Regions from separate parts of the Asaia bogorensis NBRC 16594 genome, predicted to be linked through region 1. Evidence: riboswitches for the same ligand, from Rfam matches in the RefSeq annotation. Region 1 holds a riboswitch; each other region holds the start of a gene.
What was found. A riboswitch is a leader RNA that binds a small molecule or an ion and turns the genes downstream of it on or off. The one in region 1 is predicted to bind cobalamin.
Positions count from the first base shown of each region.

Region 2: it holds a riboswitch for cobalamin, as region 1 does, so the genes downstream of both, Asbog_RS07985 (TonB-dependent receptor) here and Asbog_RS11785 (HoxN/HupN/NixA family nickel/cobalt transporter) in region 1, are expected to answer to the same signal.
Region 3: it holds a riboswitch for cobalamin, as region 1 does, so the genes downstream of both, Asbog_RS02765 (DUF1636 family protein) here and Asbog_RS11785 (HoxN/HupN/NixA family nickel/cobalt transporter) in region 1, are expected to answer to the same signal.

Region 1 is NZ_AP014690.1:2,688,033-2,693,149, forward strand. It holds gene Asbog_RS11780 (TonB-dependent receptor domain-containing protein) at 1-1,367, shown strand, start outside; gene Asbog_RS11785 (HoxN/HupN/NixA family nickel/cobalt transporter) at 1,430-2,464, opposite strand; cobalamin riboswitch at 2,619-2,833, opposite strand; gene Asbog_RS11790 (NAD-dependent succinate-semialdehyde dehydrogenase) at 3,034-4,404, shown strand; gene Asbog_RS11795 (SDR family oxidoreductase) at 4,610-5,117, shown strand, end outside.
Region 2 is NZ_AP014690.1:1,779,033-1,784,149, forward strand. It holds gene Asbog_RS07975 (TonB-dependent receptor) at 1-130, shown strand, start outside; gene Asbog_RS07980 (phosphocholine-specific phospholipase C) at 148-2,169, shown strand; cobalamin riboswitch at 2,411-2,614, shown strand; gene Asbog_RS07985 (TonB-dependent receptor) at 2,702-4,933, shown strand; gene Asbog_RS07990 (M48 family metallopeptidase) at 5,046-5,117, opposite strand, start outside.
Region 3 is NZ_AP014690.1:611,466-616,582, forward strand. It holds gene Asbog_RS02755 (HAMP domain-containing sensor histidine kinase) at 1-1,267, opposite strand, end outside; gene Asbog_RS02760 (response regulator) at 1,264-1,968, opposite strand; cobalamin riboswitch at 2,133-2,337, shown strand; gene Asbog_RS02765 (DUF1636 family protein) at 2,481-2,897, shown strand; gene cobW (cobalamin biosynthesis protein CobW) at 2,894-3,907, shown strand; gene cobN (cobaltochelatase subunit CobN) at 3,911-5,117, shown strand, end outside.

The DNA.
Region 1 (5,117 bases):
CGACCAACCGCAACACGCAACGCGATCTGCAGGCCGAAATCAGCTCGACCGTGGCGACCCTGCCAGCAGGGGCGATACGGTGGGATCTGGGCTACGAACATCGACGCGAGGCCTATCATTTTGACCCCGGCGCCTATCTGCTTGGCTGGAAACAGGGCGATGGCAGCTATCTCCCCTACGGCAACAGCGCGTCGATCCCGTATACGGGCGGCGCTTATCATACGCATGAGGGCTTCGGCGAGCTCGATATCCCTCTGATCTCACCGGCAATGCACCTCCCGGGTGCCTATCATCTCTCCCTGACGGCCAATGGGCGCGTAACCTATAACAGTATCACCGGTACCTACTGGACCTATATGACCGGTGCGGCCTGGTGGCCCACACGCGATATCGGTCTGAGCGGCAATTACGCTCTATCGGTACGCAATCCCGGCATTGGCGAACTCTACTCCCCCCAATCCTCGACCTATCAGAACGGCGTCGATCCCTGTTCCGATACAGGCCTTGCGTCGGGCCCCAACCCGGCCCTGCGAGCCGCCAATTGCGCACGCGCCGGACTGCCTCAGAATTTCGTCTCGAACTTCAATTCCTACGGCGTCGAGGGTACAGCCGGAGGAAACCGGAATCTCTCTAATGAACGTTCCAAAAGCTATATGGGCAGCCTTGAATTCAGGCCGCATTTCATACGCGGGTTCGATGTCAAAGCCTCATTCGTGGATGTCAGGGTTGCTGATGCCATCACCTATCTGAGTGCCAATGATCTGCTCAACGCCTGCTATGACACCGGCATCTACCCGAATAATCGCTTCTGCTCGACATTCACCCGGGATTCATCGGGGCAAATTTCCTCTTTCCGCTCCGGCTACTATAATATCGCCAGCTACGAGACCCAGGCCCTTCAAACGACGATAGAGTATAACACTCCCCTCTCCCGTCTGGGTCTGCCTGAGAGTTCGGGGGCAATCGACCTTCGAGGCAACTACGTGCATTACGTCAAGAGCACGCGCAATTATGCCGGAAGCACCTATCTGCTTTCAGGTAATATTGCTGCGCCCAATGACAATTTCACGCTCAACACCACGTGGATACGTGGCCCCTTTAACGCTCAGTGGCAGACTATCTGGTATGGCCCGAGCCTCGTGGCCCTTCAGGTGCCGACCACGCGTTATGAGGGCAACAAACGCCCGGCCTTTGCCTATTTCAATCTCTCACTCGACTATGCCGTAACCGAGCATTTCTCGACCAGCTTCGTGGTGAACAACATCACCGACGCCCTGCCACGCGATGCAGTCATCTATAGCGTGGGCCGTTATTACGAGGCGCTTATCGGTCGCGCCTTTCAGATGCGCATTGGCGCCCATTTCTGAACGCAACGCCCGCTGGTGGTTGTACTCGCGACCGCCGGCGCGCCGAGACCGTAAGCCCTTCGTCAGTTTTTGCGCCGTGCATCGACCCGGCTGAAAATCAGAGACAGCATCCAGGCCAGCACGAACAGCCCGATCACGATAAACCCGATCTGGTTGAAGCTGTCGCTGACAGTGGCCACCATGCCCCAGAACCGCCCTTCAAAACCGATCTGATCACCCAGCAGGCGCAGCGTTTCGATACTGCCAATCCCGACAGCCACGATCACCGAGATCAGGGTAATGATGATGTTATAGCGCAGCTTGCGCAGCGGATCGACAAAGGCCCAGCGATAGGCCCCGAGCATGAGAACACCATCTGCCGTATCGACAAGGGCCATGCCCGCAGCGAACAGGGCAGGAAAGATCATGATCGCCGCAACCGAAACACCCCGGCTCGCCTGTGAGGCAGACAGCCCCAGAAGCGAAACCTCTGTCGCGGTATCGAAGCCGAGGCCGAACAGAAAGCCAAGCAGCACCATATGCCAGCTGCGCGAGACCAGTCTGAACAGCGGATAGAGCAGGCGCGACAGCACTCCGCCCCGGTTCAGAAGCGCTTCTGGGTCGACCTCCTCGATCGCCCCGCCTGCCCGTATGTGACGCCAGGCGCGCCAGGCGCCGCGCAGGACAATGAAATTCGTGATGGCCAGGGCAAACAGGAAGCCGGCCGAAACAAGCGTGCTGGCAATGCCACCGATATCACGCCATGCACCAAAACGATCCTGCATCGCCTGTGACAGCAGCGCCGTGCCCAGCGCCGCCAGCACAACGATCAGGGAATGACCGATGGCAAACCAGAACCCCGTCAGCAAGGGCTGACGCCCCATCTGGATGAACTTGCGCGTGACGTTGTCAATCGAGGCGATATGATCGGCATCGACAGCATGACGCAGGCCAAAACCATAAGCCAGCAGGGCATTGCCAAGCAGCAAGGGCCGATCGCGAAACATCATGAAGGTCCAGACCCAGAGCGCCATATTGGCCATAAGCAGGCCAATCCCCAGCAGGGAAATGCGCCAGCGCAGCGACGGCGGAGACACCGGCAAGGTTTCAGCGCTCATCTCTGGCTCCCTCTGTGCCCGATCAAAGATCCCCGATGAGGAAGCAGTTCAGGCCTGACGGCATTTCGTGCGCGTCGCAGCACGTCAGAAGGCAGGGTAAACTCGTTCACGAGAAGGGCTCTCCGCAACAACCGGATCATCCCGTCCGGTCTGGCCGTCAGACATGACAAGGGCAGGTCTCCTGGCTCACGGTTCATCGCTCCCCTGCCCCTTCCCGGATGACCTGCACCCAGTGGTTCCGGCAGGGCGCTCACCGCTCACAGTTGCGGGGACAGCTGCCGCCTCGCGCCCGATCCTCTCAGGATCAGCTAGCCCGTCCGACATTCCCTTTTCACTCACTCGCGCAAGACCCTCGACGGGCTCGACCCTACCGTCTCAACCAGGCGAAAGCCAGCGTTCAGCGGCCTTTATGCGGGTGTTTCTTCCATGCCCAAACCGTGCGTTTAGGGGGTTACCCAACCGATATTGCCTCCCCTTTGAGGGAAACCATGCGCCTTTCTAGGCATTTGTTCGACCGTGACTTTGGTTCGGCCATGCGCCGGACACCAGATAAACGGGAGCAGAAAACGATGAGCGCCTATCGTACGATCAACCCCGCCACAGGCAAAACCGAGCGCGAGTTCGACCTTCACACCAAGGCGCAGGCTTTTGAAAAACTCGACGCCGCCCATGAATTTTACAGAAGTGACTGGCGTCATCGCAGCTTTGCCGAGCGCAAGGCCATCGTCAGCAAGGCGGCGCAGATCCTTGAGCAGAACAAGGAGAAATACGCCCGACTGATTTCCATCGAAATGGGCAAGGTTCTGCCCGAGGCCATTGCCGAGACCGAACTCTCTGCGAAGATCCTCGCCTATTACGCCGAAAACGCCGAGAAATTCCTAGCCCCGCGTGAGATCCCTGTCTCGGAAGGTCGTGCGACGGTCCTCAGCCAGTCTCTGGGTGTCATCTACTGCGTCGAACCCTGGAACTTCCCTTACTACCAGCTCGCACGCGTGGCAGGTCCCAACCTGATGGCCGGCAATGTCGTGCTCGCCAAACATGCACCGGGTGTGCCGCAATGCGCCCTCGCTTTCGAGGCGCTGTTCCTCGAAGCCGGGGCACCCAAGGGAGCCTGGACCAATCTGTTCATCGACAATGATGTGTCGGAAGAACTGATTGCGCGCCCTGAAGTGCGTGGCGTGGCCCTGACCGGCAGTGAGCGTGCAGGCAGCGCTGTCGCCGCACAGGCTGGCAAGGCCCTGAAAAAGACCACGCTCGAACTCGGCGGCTCCGATCCGTTCATCGTGCTCGACGATGCCAATCTCGACGAGGTCATCCCCCGTGCCGTGGCAGGGCGCATGTCCAATAACGGTCAGGTTTGCACCGCCGCCAAGCGCATGATCGTTCATGAATCGCTGGCCGACGAATTCGTGCGTCGCCTCTCCGACGCCTTGGCCGAATTCCGCTATGGTGATCCGCTCGAGCAGGGCGTCACTCACGGCCCGATGAGCAGCGAAAACGCCATGAAGCTCGCACTGAGCCAGGTCGAAAAAGCAGTCGATCACGGGGCAAAGCTTGTCACCGGCGGCAAGAGGCTCGATCGCGAGGGCTTTTTCATGCAGGCGGCCCTGCTGACGCATGTCACCAAGGATAACCCGATTTTCTACGAGGAAATCTTTGGGCCCGCCGCCATTGTCTACCCGGTGGCCGATGACGACGCCGCCATCGCACTTGCCAATGACTCTCCGTTCGGTCTGGGCGGTTCCGTTCATACGGCTTCGGTCGAGCGTGGTCGCAAGCTCGCCGAGCGCATTGAAACCGGCATGGTGTTTATCAATGATGTGACGGGCACCGCCCCGGAACTGCCATTTGGCGGGGTCAAGAACTCCGGTTATGGCCGCGAACTTTCCTCCAACGGGATCGAGGAATTCGTCAATCACAAGCTGATCCGCTCAGCCTGATGAAAACCGGCCTGTCACGATCGTCCACCTGATCCGTGACAGGCCCTCAGGATGCCCTGTGCAAGGCCTTACGAAAGCCCATTCCTGACCTTGTGAGCGCCGCGACACGCTTTGCCATGAAACTAAGGCTCACATTTTCGCGATGAATAGGGTGCAACGCACAGCCCGCGGCACTTGACCGCCGTCCGGAAAACGGAGCCTCATCATGACCGATTACGCAAAGCCCCCCTTTGATACCCCCCTTCAGGATCGCATCCCGGGTCAGACCAAAGCCATGACGCCCCTCCCCGATCATGGTGAGGAGAGCTACGAGGGCTCAGGTCGCCTCGCGGGCAAGATTGCCCTCATCACAGGTGGCGATTCAGGCATAGGCCGTGCAGTCGCAATCGGGTTTGCGCGCGAAGGCGCCGACATCGCGCTTTCCTATCTTGACGAGGAAGCCGACGACGCCGCGGAAACAGCTGCCTGGATCGAAAAGGCGGGCCGCAAGGTGCTTCTCCTCCCCGGCGACCTGAAGTCACGCGAGATCTGCAAATCCGTGATCGACCAGACAGTCTCGACCTTCGGCCGGATCGACATTCTGGTGAACAACGCCGCTTTCCAGATCGAACGCCTCGCTCTTGAGGACATCTCGGAAGATGAGTGGGACGATACGTTTGCCACCAATATCGGCGCGACATTCCGTCTGACCCGCCACGCTGTTCCCCATATGA
Region 2 (5,117 bases), 910 kb from region 1:
CAACAAGCGCTATGTGGCGACAGTGGGCAGCAACGGCTTTATCAATTCCGATCCGTCCGGCACATTCCAGACGCTTCAGGCCGCAGCCCCGCGCATGGTTTTCTTCACGATCCGCAAGCACTTCAACTGAGTTCCGGAGCAGTCAGCATGAAACCCAGCCGTCGGCATTTCCTTCATCTCGGTGCTGCCGCGCTGGCAGGGACCATGTTGCCAGAAAACCTGCGTCAGGCCCTCGCCATCCCTGCCAATCGTGAAACCGGCACGATCAGGGATGTCCAGCATGTCGTTATCCTGATGCAGGAAAACCGTGCCTTTGATCACTACTTTGGCACCTTGCGTGGCGTGCGTGGTTTTGGCGACCCGCGCGCCGAGAAGCAGGCGGATGGGAGCCCGGTCTTTGCCCAGAAGGACGCAAAAGGCCGGGCCATATGGCCTTTCCTGTTTGATACGATCCATACCTCGGCGGCCTGCCTCAAAAGCCTTGACCATAGCTGGAAAGGCACCCAGGCCGCGTGGAACGAGTGGGATGGCTGGGTCCCTCATAAAAGCCCGATGACGATGGGGTATTTTACCCGCGCAGAAATTCCCTATTACTACGCGCTGGCCGACGCCTTCACCATTTGCGACGCCTATCACGCTTCCATCTTCGGCCCGACCAATCCCAACCGACTCTATTTCTTTACCGGTACAAACGGCCTTGCCGTCGGCGCTGATGGCAAACAGGCGGTCGAGAATGTCGATGACGGCAACTGGTCTGCCGATATGGCGCACGACAATCCTGCCTTCACACCTTTTGACTGGACGACCTATCCCGAGCGCCTTCAGGAGGCCGGGGTGACCTGGAAATTCTACCAGGAATACGACAATTTTGGCGACAATCCCCTCGCCTCCTTCAGGCAGTTCCGTAATCTCGACAAGCAGGACTGGCGCTATCGTCAGGCGCGCGCTGTCGTTCCGGGCTCAAACAAGGAGAACATGCACGAACTGGAAGGGCGCTACCTGCTGGAGGCTTTCGAGAAAGACATTGCCGATGAAACGCTGCCTCAGGTGTCGTGGATCGTCCCACCGGCGGCCCTTTCGGAGCATCCCGAAGCGCCGCCCGGCTTTGGCGAGCATCTGATTTCCAAGCTGATCGACATTTTCGTTCGACATCCCGACACATGGGCCAAGACCGTTTTCATTCTGAATTACGATGAGAATGACGGGTTTTTCGACCATGTACCGCCGCCTGTTCCCTCAACGCAGACAGCAACTCGCCAGCTTCCGGACGGTGAGGCCTATCACGGCGAGCCGGTCGGCCTCGGGCCTCGCGTACCCGCCCTGATCATTTCGCCCTGGACAAAAGGTGGGTGGGTCAATTCACAGGTCTTCGACCATACGTCGGTCATCCGGTTTCTGGAGCAGCGGTTCAATGTGCCCTGCCCGACCATCACACCCTGGCGCCGTGCGGTTTGCGGCGATCTGACCTCTGCCTTCGATTTCAGCAAGCCTGATGCGAAGTGGTCCGTGGCTCTTCCTGATACGAGCGCGTATCTGCCCCAGACACGAATTTCCTGTGCACACCCACCTCCGCTCGTACCTGAGCATGGTAGCCTGCCCCTGCAGGAGGCCGGTCAGCGTCCGAGCCGGGCTCTGCCTTATCGCTTCGCCGTCACAAGCCACGCCGATGCGCCGACGAAACTGGTCTTTGCCAACACGGCCGAGCAGGGTGTGGTTTTTCGTATCCGTCAGACGGGTGAGGCAAGCCAACATCTGACCGTTGCAGGCAAGACAACCACTATGTTCCACTGTGCCGCCTCAGGCACGGTCGAGATCTATGGGCCGAACGGGTTCTACCATCTCCATGATCCCGAGAGCCGCATTGGCCTGACTTCACAGGCGAACGGAAACAGCCTGCATCTGTCCTTGAACTGCGCGGGACAGGGGACCGGTGCAGACGAACCCGTCGTGCTCCTGCTCATCGATCACTACACCGGGCAGCGACAGGACCTTTCCGTACAACCGGGGCGGATTTTGCACCTTACCATACCGGTTGCCGTGAGTGACCACTGGTACCATGTCGATTGCGTCACCCGTTCGGGCAAGCTTGTTCTCTCTCTCGCGGGTCATGTCGAAAACGGATCGCCCAGCCGGTCGGACCCGCATTTCGGGCGTGGGAACCCGGCCTGAAAGCCTGTCTCTTCGGGATAACGACGTGCGTAATCGTTAGCGAGAACGACACAGCCATAGTCGCCAGAACAGGGACAGGGCCTCATGAAGGCGCGACCCTTTCGCTCCCGAGCGCGTGGGGCACGTCTGTGCCGTCTCACGCCTGCGCACCCGAGCCTGTCAGCGCTGTCGCAAAATAGACGCAAGGAAAAGCCAAACTATAGACCAGGACCCGCGCAGCATTGACAGCACGGGTCGGAAAGCTAGGGTCCAGTCCGATGGTGTCCCGGAGACGGGATGAAAAGGGAACATGGTCGAACGCCATGACTGCCCCCGCAACTGTAGGTGAAGAGTGTGCGAACGTGGACCCGCCAAGGGTTCAGCCACTGGGACTATCCCCCCGGGAAGGCCAGTTCGCACATCATGACGCACAAGTCAGGAGACCTGCCATCACACGGGGTCACGGACGAGAACCGGCGGGCGGGGTGTCCTGCAGGTGGCAGGGGAAACGCTGCCCATCGTAGTGACGTGAACACGGGATAGAACACATAACATGCGCCCCATGCGCTCACTCAGGGCTTGTCTTCTGGCCGGCATCTCGCTCGCGCCTGCACTTGGCCTTCTGCCGCTTTTACCTGCTGCCCTCGCTCAGGAGCAAGGCAGCAACGACGAGTACATTACGGCTCATGGTGAGAGTACCGGCCTCAAGGCACGCCCAGCCATAGGCGGCCGGCTCGGACTCAGCCTCCAGCATAATCCGGCCTCGATCTCGATCATCGATCAGAAGATCATCTCGCAGCGCGGCTATGTGCATGCCGAAGATGCTGCCGATTTCGCACCGGGTGTGACCTCCGGTGGCTCGCCCGGCAATCCGGCCCAGCTCATGATGCGCGGTTTCAGCGGCAACCAGGTGCTGATCCTGCGCGACGGTTTCTATTTTGGTCCCACGACCATGGTGAACCGGCCGCTCAACGCCTTCAACCTTGAGGCGGTCGAGATCCTGAAAGGCCCCTCCTCCGTTCTTTATGGCCAGGGTGCCGTCGGCGGTACCGTGGATATGCGCACGCGTACGCCGGACATGGATCATGTGCGTGCCAACGCCCTGCTCTCCTACGGGAGCTTCAATAGCTGGAATGCAGGCATTGGCGGGTCAGTGCCCCTCACCCGTACCCTGGCGATACGAAGCGACTTCAGCCGGACCTCGTCTGATGGCTATGTCAAAGGCGCCAACCCGCGCAGCAATGACTGGACCACCACGCTCCTGTGGCATCCAGACGCGAAGTTCACGGCACGTTTTACCGTCGATTACCTGACCGATAATCTCTCGACCTATTACGGTGCGCCGCTCGTACCGGGCTCTGCTGTAAAAGACGCAGCTGGTGGGCTGCTCCATTCAACTCAGGGACTTGTCATCAGCCGCGCGTCGCTGTGGCGCAACTACAACGTGGCCAACCCACGGGCGAGCTCCGTCAATGCGACGCCAACGCTGCATCTGGACTGGGCTGCCAGCGACCACATCTCGCTGCATGACAAGGCCTATTTCCTTTATGCCAAACGTCGCTGGGACAATGCCGAGACCTACAGCTATATCGCGTCACCCGGCGCCACTAATGCGAGCGGACAGGCAATCACGCCCGGCCGGGTCGGCCGCGATCGCTTCTATGTCTATCAGAACCAGCATCAGCTTGGAGACAGTGTCGATGCCCGTTTCGATTATCCCCTGTTCGGGTTACGCAATCGCCTCGTGATTGGCGGAGATGCCTACTACATTCGCTTCATCCGCAATCGCGGCTTTCCCGATGCGGATTATGCCGACAGCGTCTCATTGACGAGCCCTGAAGGTGGCGCACTCGGGTCATTTGCCGGGGAGTATCCCTACCGTAAATCTCCCACGACCATGATCGACGCGGGCCTCTTTCTTGAGGATACCCTCTCGATCACCGACAGGCTGCGGCTGGTGGGAGGGTTCAGATATGACTGGCTTTCACTCGACAGGCAGAACTTTAACCAGAATGGCGAGTTCAATGCGTCCACCAGCTTCAAGGGGCATTACAATCCGGCCAATTTCCGCATAGGTCCGGTTTTCGACCTGTTGCCCAATCTGAGCCTGTATGGGGTTTATACCACGGCTGAAGACCCACCGGGCTCCAATCTCTTCCTTGCCAATCGAGGGCAATTCTCCCGATTGAGTCACTCACGTCAGGGAGAGATTGGGCTCAAGGCAAGCGCTCTCTCGGGACGGCTCGTCACAACCCTGTCCTTCTTCGATATCCGTAGGACGAGGGTGCTGGTCCAGACCGGACAGGACAGTGTCTCGACAGCCGGCAGCCAGAAATCGCGCGGTCTGGAGTGGCAGGCCGATTGGCGCATTGACCGGCACTGGAGCGTCTCGGGGAACGTGGCCTATACCTATGCCCGTTACGGCACGTTCTTCCCGAATGCCGCGACCGATGCGAGCGGCAATCAGGTTCCGGACGTCCCGGCGGTAACGGCCAATCTATGGGGCGTATGGTCGAACGTTTTCGACCTGCCGCTCGATCTGGGCGCGGGCATGCGTTACGTCTCTGCACGCAAGGGTGATTACGCCAATACTCTCACGCTCAAGAACTATGCACTCGTAAACGTGTTTGCCGGCTGGCACGTCTGTGAGGGGATCACCCTGTATGGCCGGATCGATAATCTTGCCAACAAGCATTACGTGCAATGGGCGGACACCAGCTATCCAAGCGAGGTCCTGATCGGCGCGCCGCGCTCCTTCACGGTCAGCATGCAGGCCTCCTTATGAAAGTATGGGAGGCGTGATGCCTCCCTCGTCATCCAGACGGGGACCACCTCCCCTTGCTGAACGTCCCGTGTGTCATCCAACCCAATAACGCTTGTCTATAGAACGCGACGGGTCAGACAGCGCCGTGTTTCCGTTCGGGTGTTGCGAAAAGCGCGATGAGACGTGAAACGCGTCGCGTGAGGCG
Region 3 (5,117 bases), 1.1 Mb from region 1:
ACGGCTCGAACACGGCATCGAGCGCATCAGGTGGAATCCCTGGACCCTGATCGAGAATGGTGACGACCCAGCCCGTCGCCCGAATCCCTGCGGGTGATGCGTCTGTCATATCGGCTGGCGCGAGGATAATCTGCGGTGGCGTTGCATATTTGATCGCGTTCTCGACCAGATTGGTGAAAACGCGCTTCATGGCGTGAACCGGACCGCGATATCCCACTCGACCCGGATTGTCGTAACGCACATCATGCCCCTGATCGCAGAAATCATAGGCGACGGTTTCAAGCAGCCCGGAAAGATCGAAAGCCGTCTGTGTTTCATGGGAGGCATCGTCGCGGAAGAACGACAAGGCGCCATCGATCATGGCCTGCATCTCGTCAACATCGCGAAACAGGAGTTTCTGTTGCGTCGGGCAATCAATGAACTCTCCGCGTAGTCTGATACGCGTGAGCGGCGTGCGCAGATCATGCGAAATGGCAGCAAGCATCGTGGTGCGATCGAGGATGAATTTCGCGATACGCGCCTGCATGGCGTTGATCGTCACCGCCACCTGACGGATCTCTCTGGGCCCCGCTTCACTAACGCCCGCATAATTGGGCTGCGCGTCGAGCCTGCGGACTTCATGGGCCAGATATTCGATCGGGCGTGAAAGCTGGCGTGAGGCGATGAGTGACACCGCGATGATCCAGACAAACAGCATCATGCCTTCCAGCATGAGGCGCTGAAAGGCGTAAAGCCCCCAGAAACGCTGAAGGGCAACACAAAGCACCCAACTGCCGTCATCGAGCTGGATCCCGACGAAATACGCGTCGTGATACAGCGAACGGTCATAGGGCAGGCCGGGGAGGGTAGAGACAGGGTTATCTTCCTGGAACACCGCGATGGCAGGAGGCCTTTGCCCCAGAAACGGGCTCAGGAAATGCCAGCTCTCCTCAATCTCGCTGCGACGGTAATGCCCCGCAGCCAGAGCCTTCGCGAGCGGCGAGGCTTCCGGGTACCACCCGAAATGGATCTGTCTCGATTGCGCTGCTGCCAGCAGCGTTTCCCTGTCCGTGGCGGGGGCGACCCGCACCATGCGAAGCACGGCCCCAACCTCTCTCACCATACCGGTGGCTTCAATATCAGGCTTGCTCCACTGGCCGCCAAATTCAACAAAGACCGCGAGCAACAGCAGCGTTATCCCGGCGGCAAGGGCCACAGTAACAATCAGGCGGCGGGAGATGGTGTCCTGTGTGAAAATGCGATCGGGGGGGAGCCTCGCCCATCTCATCGTTTCACCGCGGCGGTGAACATATAGCCGCCATTGCGCACGGTGCGTATCAGGGTTGGATTTCTGGGATCGTCCTCCAGCTTGGCGCGCAGGCGGCTGACCTGCACATCGATACTGCGATCGAAGGCGGCATGGTCGGGGCCGCGAGCCATATCCATCAGCTGGTCCCGCGTGAGAACGCGTTGCGGGTGTTCGACAAAAGTCAGCAGCAGATCGAATTCACCCCCCGAGAGCGGGACGAGCGACTGGTCCTGCGCGCGTAGTTCGCGACGGGCAACATCCAGAACCCAGCGACCGAAACGAAGGACAGGGCGCAGCGACGGGGTTGTCTCGCCCGGCGTGGTAGCACGACGCAGGACCGCCTTGACCCGGGCCAGAAGCTCGCGCTGGTCGAATGGCTTTGTCAGGTAATCATCGGCCCCGATCTCGAGCCCCACGATACGGTCAGTCAGATCGGCCATGGCAGAAAGCATGATGACCGGGATGCGGGATCGGGCACGCAGGCGCTGGCACAGGCTGAACCCGTCCTCATTGCGGAGCATGATATCGAGAATCACCAGATCGACCGGTTGCCTGTCCAGAATGGCAAACATGGTCTCGCCCGTTTCGGCCGTGGAGATCTGATAGTGATGCTTTTGCAGAAAACTGCCGAGAAGGGTCAGGATATCCTGGTCATCATCGACAAGAAGAAGATGAGGCATTGGGGTCATCCCTCAGTCGTATCACGCAGGCTCGTCCGTATGATGTCAGCAACGGACATGATGTTTCAAGTTGCAAACAATCGGATGGAGCGATGCTCCGGGTCACAGGGGAAAGGCGCGCGTCGCCCTGTCCTTTCCGGGCTTTGCATCTCCTTTGGCAAAGCTGCTAGGAAATAAGCGACGGTGCCTCGCAAGGGGTGAAAAGGGAAGCAGGTGCGTGCCATGTGCATCAGTCCTGCGCTGCCCCCGCAACTGTAGGTGGTATGTCATTGCCGTCGCAGCCCACTGGTGACCATGCCGGGAAGGGGGCGGCAATGCCGGGCAACCGGGACCATGAGCCAGGAGACCTGCCGTCGCGTCACCGATTTCACGATCCGGCGGGGTGCCCGGAGCGCGACAGACCATGAACCCGCACCCTTCATCGAGGGGCGGCTTATGGCAGGCCGGGATATCCCGGCAATCATCCTTGTGCCCTGTTGCGCCCGTTTTGCGGGCCTGGTCCGGGATTGTTCATGGCCGAACCGATAACATCTTGCGATACGCCTCCCGTCATTCATGTCTGCCTTACCTGCAGGGATGGGGGTGAGGCGCTGCACGAGGCCCTCTTGCAGCAGGCGACCACCGCCGGTGTGCGTGTCGAGGGGGTCAAATGTCTTGCGGCGTGCCAGCGGGGCTGCACCGCCACCCTGTCCATGCCCGGCAAATGGTCGTGGCTTCTGGGAGGGTTGAGGCCTGAACTGGCGGAGGATCTGATGGTCTATGCCAAGGCCTATGAACACTCGCGCTCAGGTACGGTCATGCCCTCAAAGCGTCCTGAAAGCCTGCGCGATATTATTTTGGGGCGTTTTCCTGGCCAGTTGTCGCCGTCAGGCGAATCTCTTCAACCTGCTGCACCTGCCCAACCTGCCGCATCTGAAAGACTGTCATGAGCAAGATTCCTGTTACCATCATCACCGGCTTCCTTGGTGCGGGTAAAACCACCCTGCTGCGTCACCTGATCGAGAAATCTGATGGCCGCCGCATCGCGATCGTGGTCAATGAATTCGGTTCTCTGGGCATCGATGGCGAGACCCTGCGCGGGTGCAGTATTCCGAACTGCCCTGAGGAAGATATTGTCGAACTGACCAATGGCTGCCTGTGCTGCACCGTGGCGGATGATTTCATCCCCACCATGGAAGCCCTTCTTGATCGCCCGACCCCACCCGATCACATTGTCATCGAGACCTCGGGTCTTGCCTTGCCCAAGCCGCTGCTCAAGGCGTTCGGCTGGCCGAGCGTGCGCACGCGCATGACGGTGGATGGCGTGATTACCGTGGTAGATGCGCCGGCAGTGGCCGATGGCCGCTTTGCCGATGACCCTGAGGCCGTGGCGAAGCAGCGCGAGGAAGATGAGTCGCTCGACCATGATAACCCGCTCGAAGAGGTTTACGAGGATCAGCTGGATTCAGCCGATCTGGTCATCCTCAACAAGACGGATCTGCTGGATGACGCCGCCCTCACTGCGGTCGAGGCCGGTCTTGCTGCACGCAAGCGTCGGGTGCGCGTGATTCGCGCCCGTGAAGGGCGTGTCGATCCGGCTGTGCTGCTCGGCCTTGCCGCTGCGGCAGAGGACGATCTGGCAGCACGCCCCTCGCATCATGACGGGGCAGATGAGCATGAGCATGACGATTTTACGAGTTTCGTGCTGAGCCTGCCCGAACAGGCCAGTGCCGAAGCCTTTATCGCCAGACTCGAGAAGGTGGCGCGTGAGCATGATGTGCTGCGTATGAAAGGCTTTGCCCGCGTGGCCGGCAAGAGCCTTCGTCTGGGCGTGCAGGCGGTGGGCGCGCGCATCCGACATGCCTATGAGCAGGGCGAGGCGCCAGAGGGCAGGCTGGTTGTGATCGGTTTGCATGGGCTTGACCCCGCGGCTGTGCAGCGCAGCTTCGACGCAGGCTGAGCCGTGCATATTCTCTTTCGGGAAACGCATGATCTGGATGGGCAGGCTGTGGCCGAGGACCTTGCCCACGCGCCAGCCGATCTTGTCCTGCTGTCGTTTTCCGAAAGTGATTTGCTAGGCCTGCGCGATGTGCACAGGGCGTCAGACCCCAGTTTACAGGTCGCCACCCTGTCGCGCCTGCGTCATCCCCTGTCGGTCGATCTTTATCTGGAGCAGACGATTGCCCATGCACGTTGCGTAGTGGTGCGCTTGCTCGGGGGTACCGAATACTGGCGTTACGGCGTGGATGAACTCAGGCTCGTCTGCCGGGAAAAGGCCATTCCACTGGCCTTCATCACCGGCGAGGCCACGCCGAATACTGCACTCGAAAGCCTTTCGAGCATCGCGCCCGCCCAGTGGGCCCGGCTCGACAGCCTGTTTCGCGAGGGCGGAACACGCAATCTGCGCTGTGCGCTCACCCTTATGGGGGCTATTGGCGGATTAAATGCGGATGACGGGGCCGAGGCCGAAAAGCTGCCTGAGGCCGGAATTTACCGTCGCCTGAACACGGACGTCTCCAGTCGGGCTCTGGTCGTGTTCTACCGCGCCCACCTCCTTTCTGCCGATCTCGATGGGATCGATGCGCTGGCAGAGGCGATCGCGGCTGCCGGATGCGGGGTCGATCTGGTGTATGTCTCGTCCCTTCGCGCGGCCAAAGTCGTGCCTTTTCTCGACCGGTGGCTTGTGGACGATCCCCCCGACATCATTCTGAATGCCACGTTCTTCGCCTCTCGTGGGGATGATGGCGGGGCATCGGTCCTTGAAGCAGCGGGTGTGCCCATCGTCCAGCTGCTCCAGCCGGGCACGACGCTTGAAGGGTGGCGCAAGGCCGCCCGGGGGCTGTCACCGTCCGATCTTGCCATGCAGATCGTCCTGCCCGAATTTGACGGTCGTCTTTCAGGGGCACCCATATCGTTTCGCGATGAGGCACCGCCCGGCCTGCCAGCCCGGCGCGTGGCTTATGCCCCCGGTATCGCGCAAATTGTGCGCCAGATGCAGGGCTGGTTGCGTTTGGCAGCCGAAACGCCAGGCGAGCGGCGTCTGGCGCTGGTTCTCTCCGATTATCCCGGCGCCGAAGGGCAGGCCGCCCACGCTGTTGGGCTGGATAGTTTTGCCAGTGTCGAGGCCATCGCCACCATGCTGGCCAGTGCGGGATACGACGTGCCGCCTC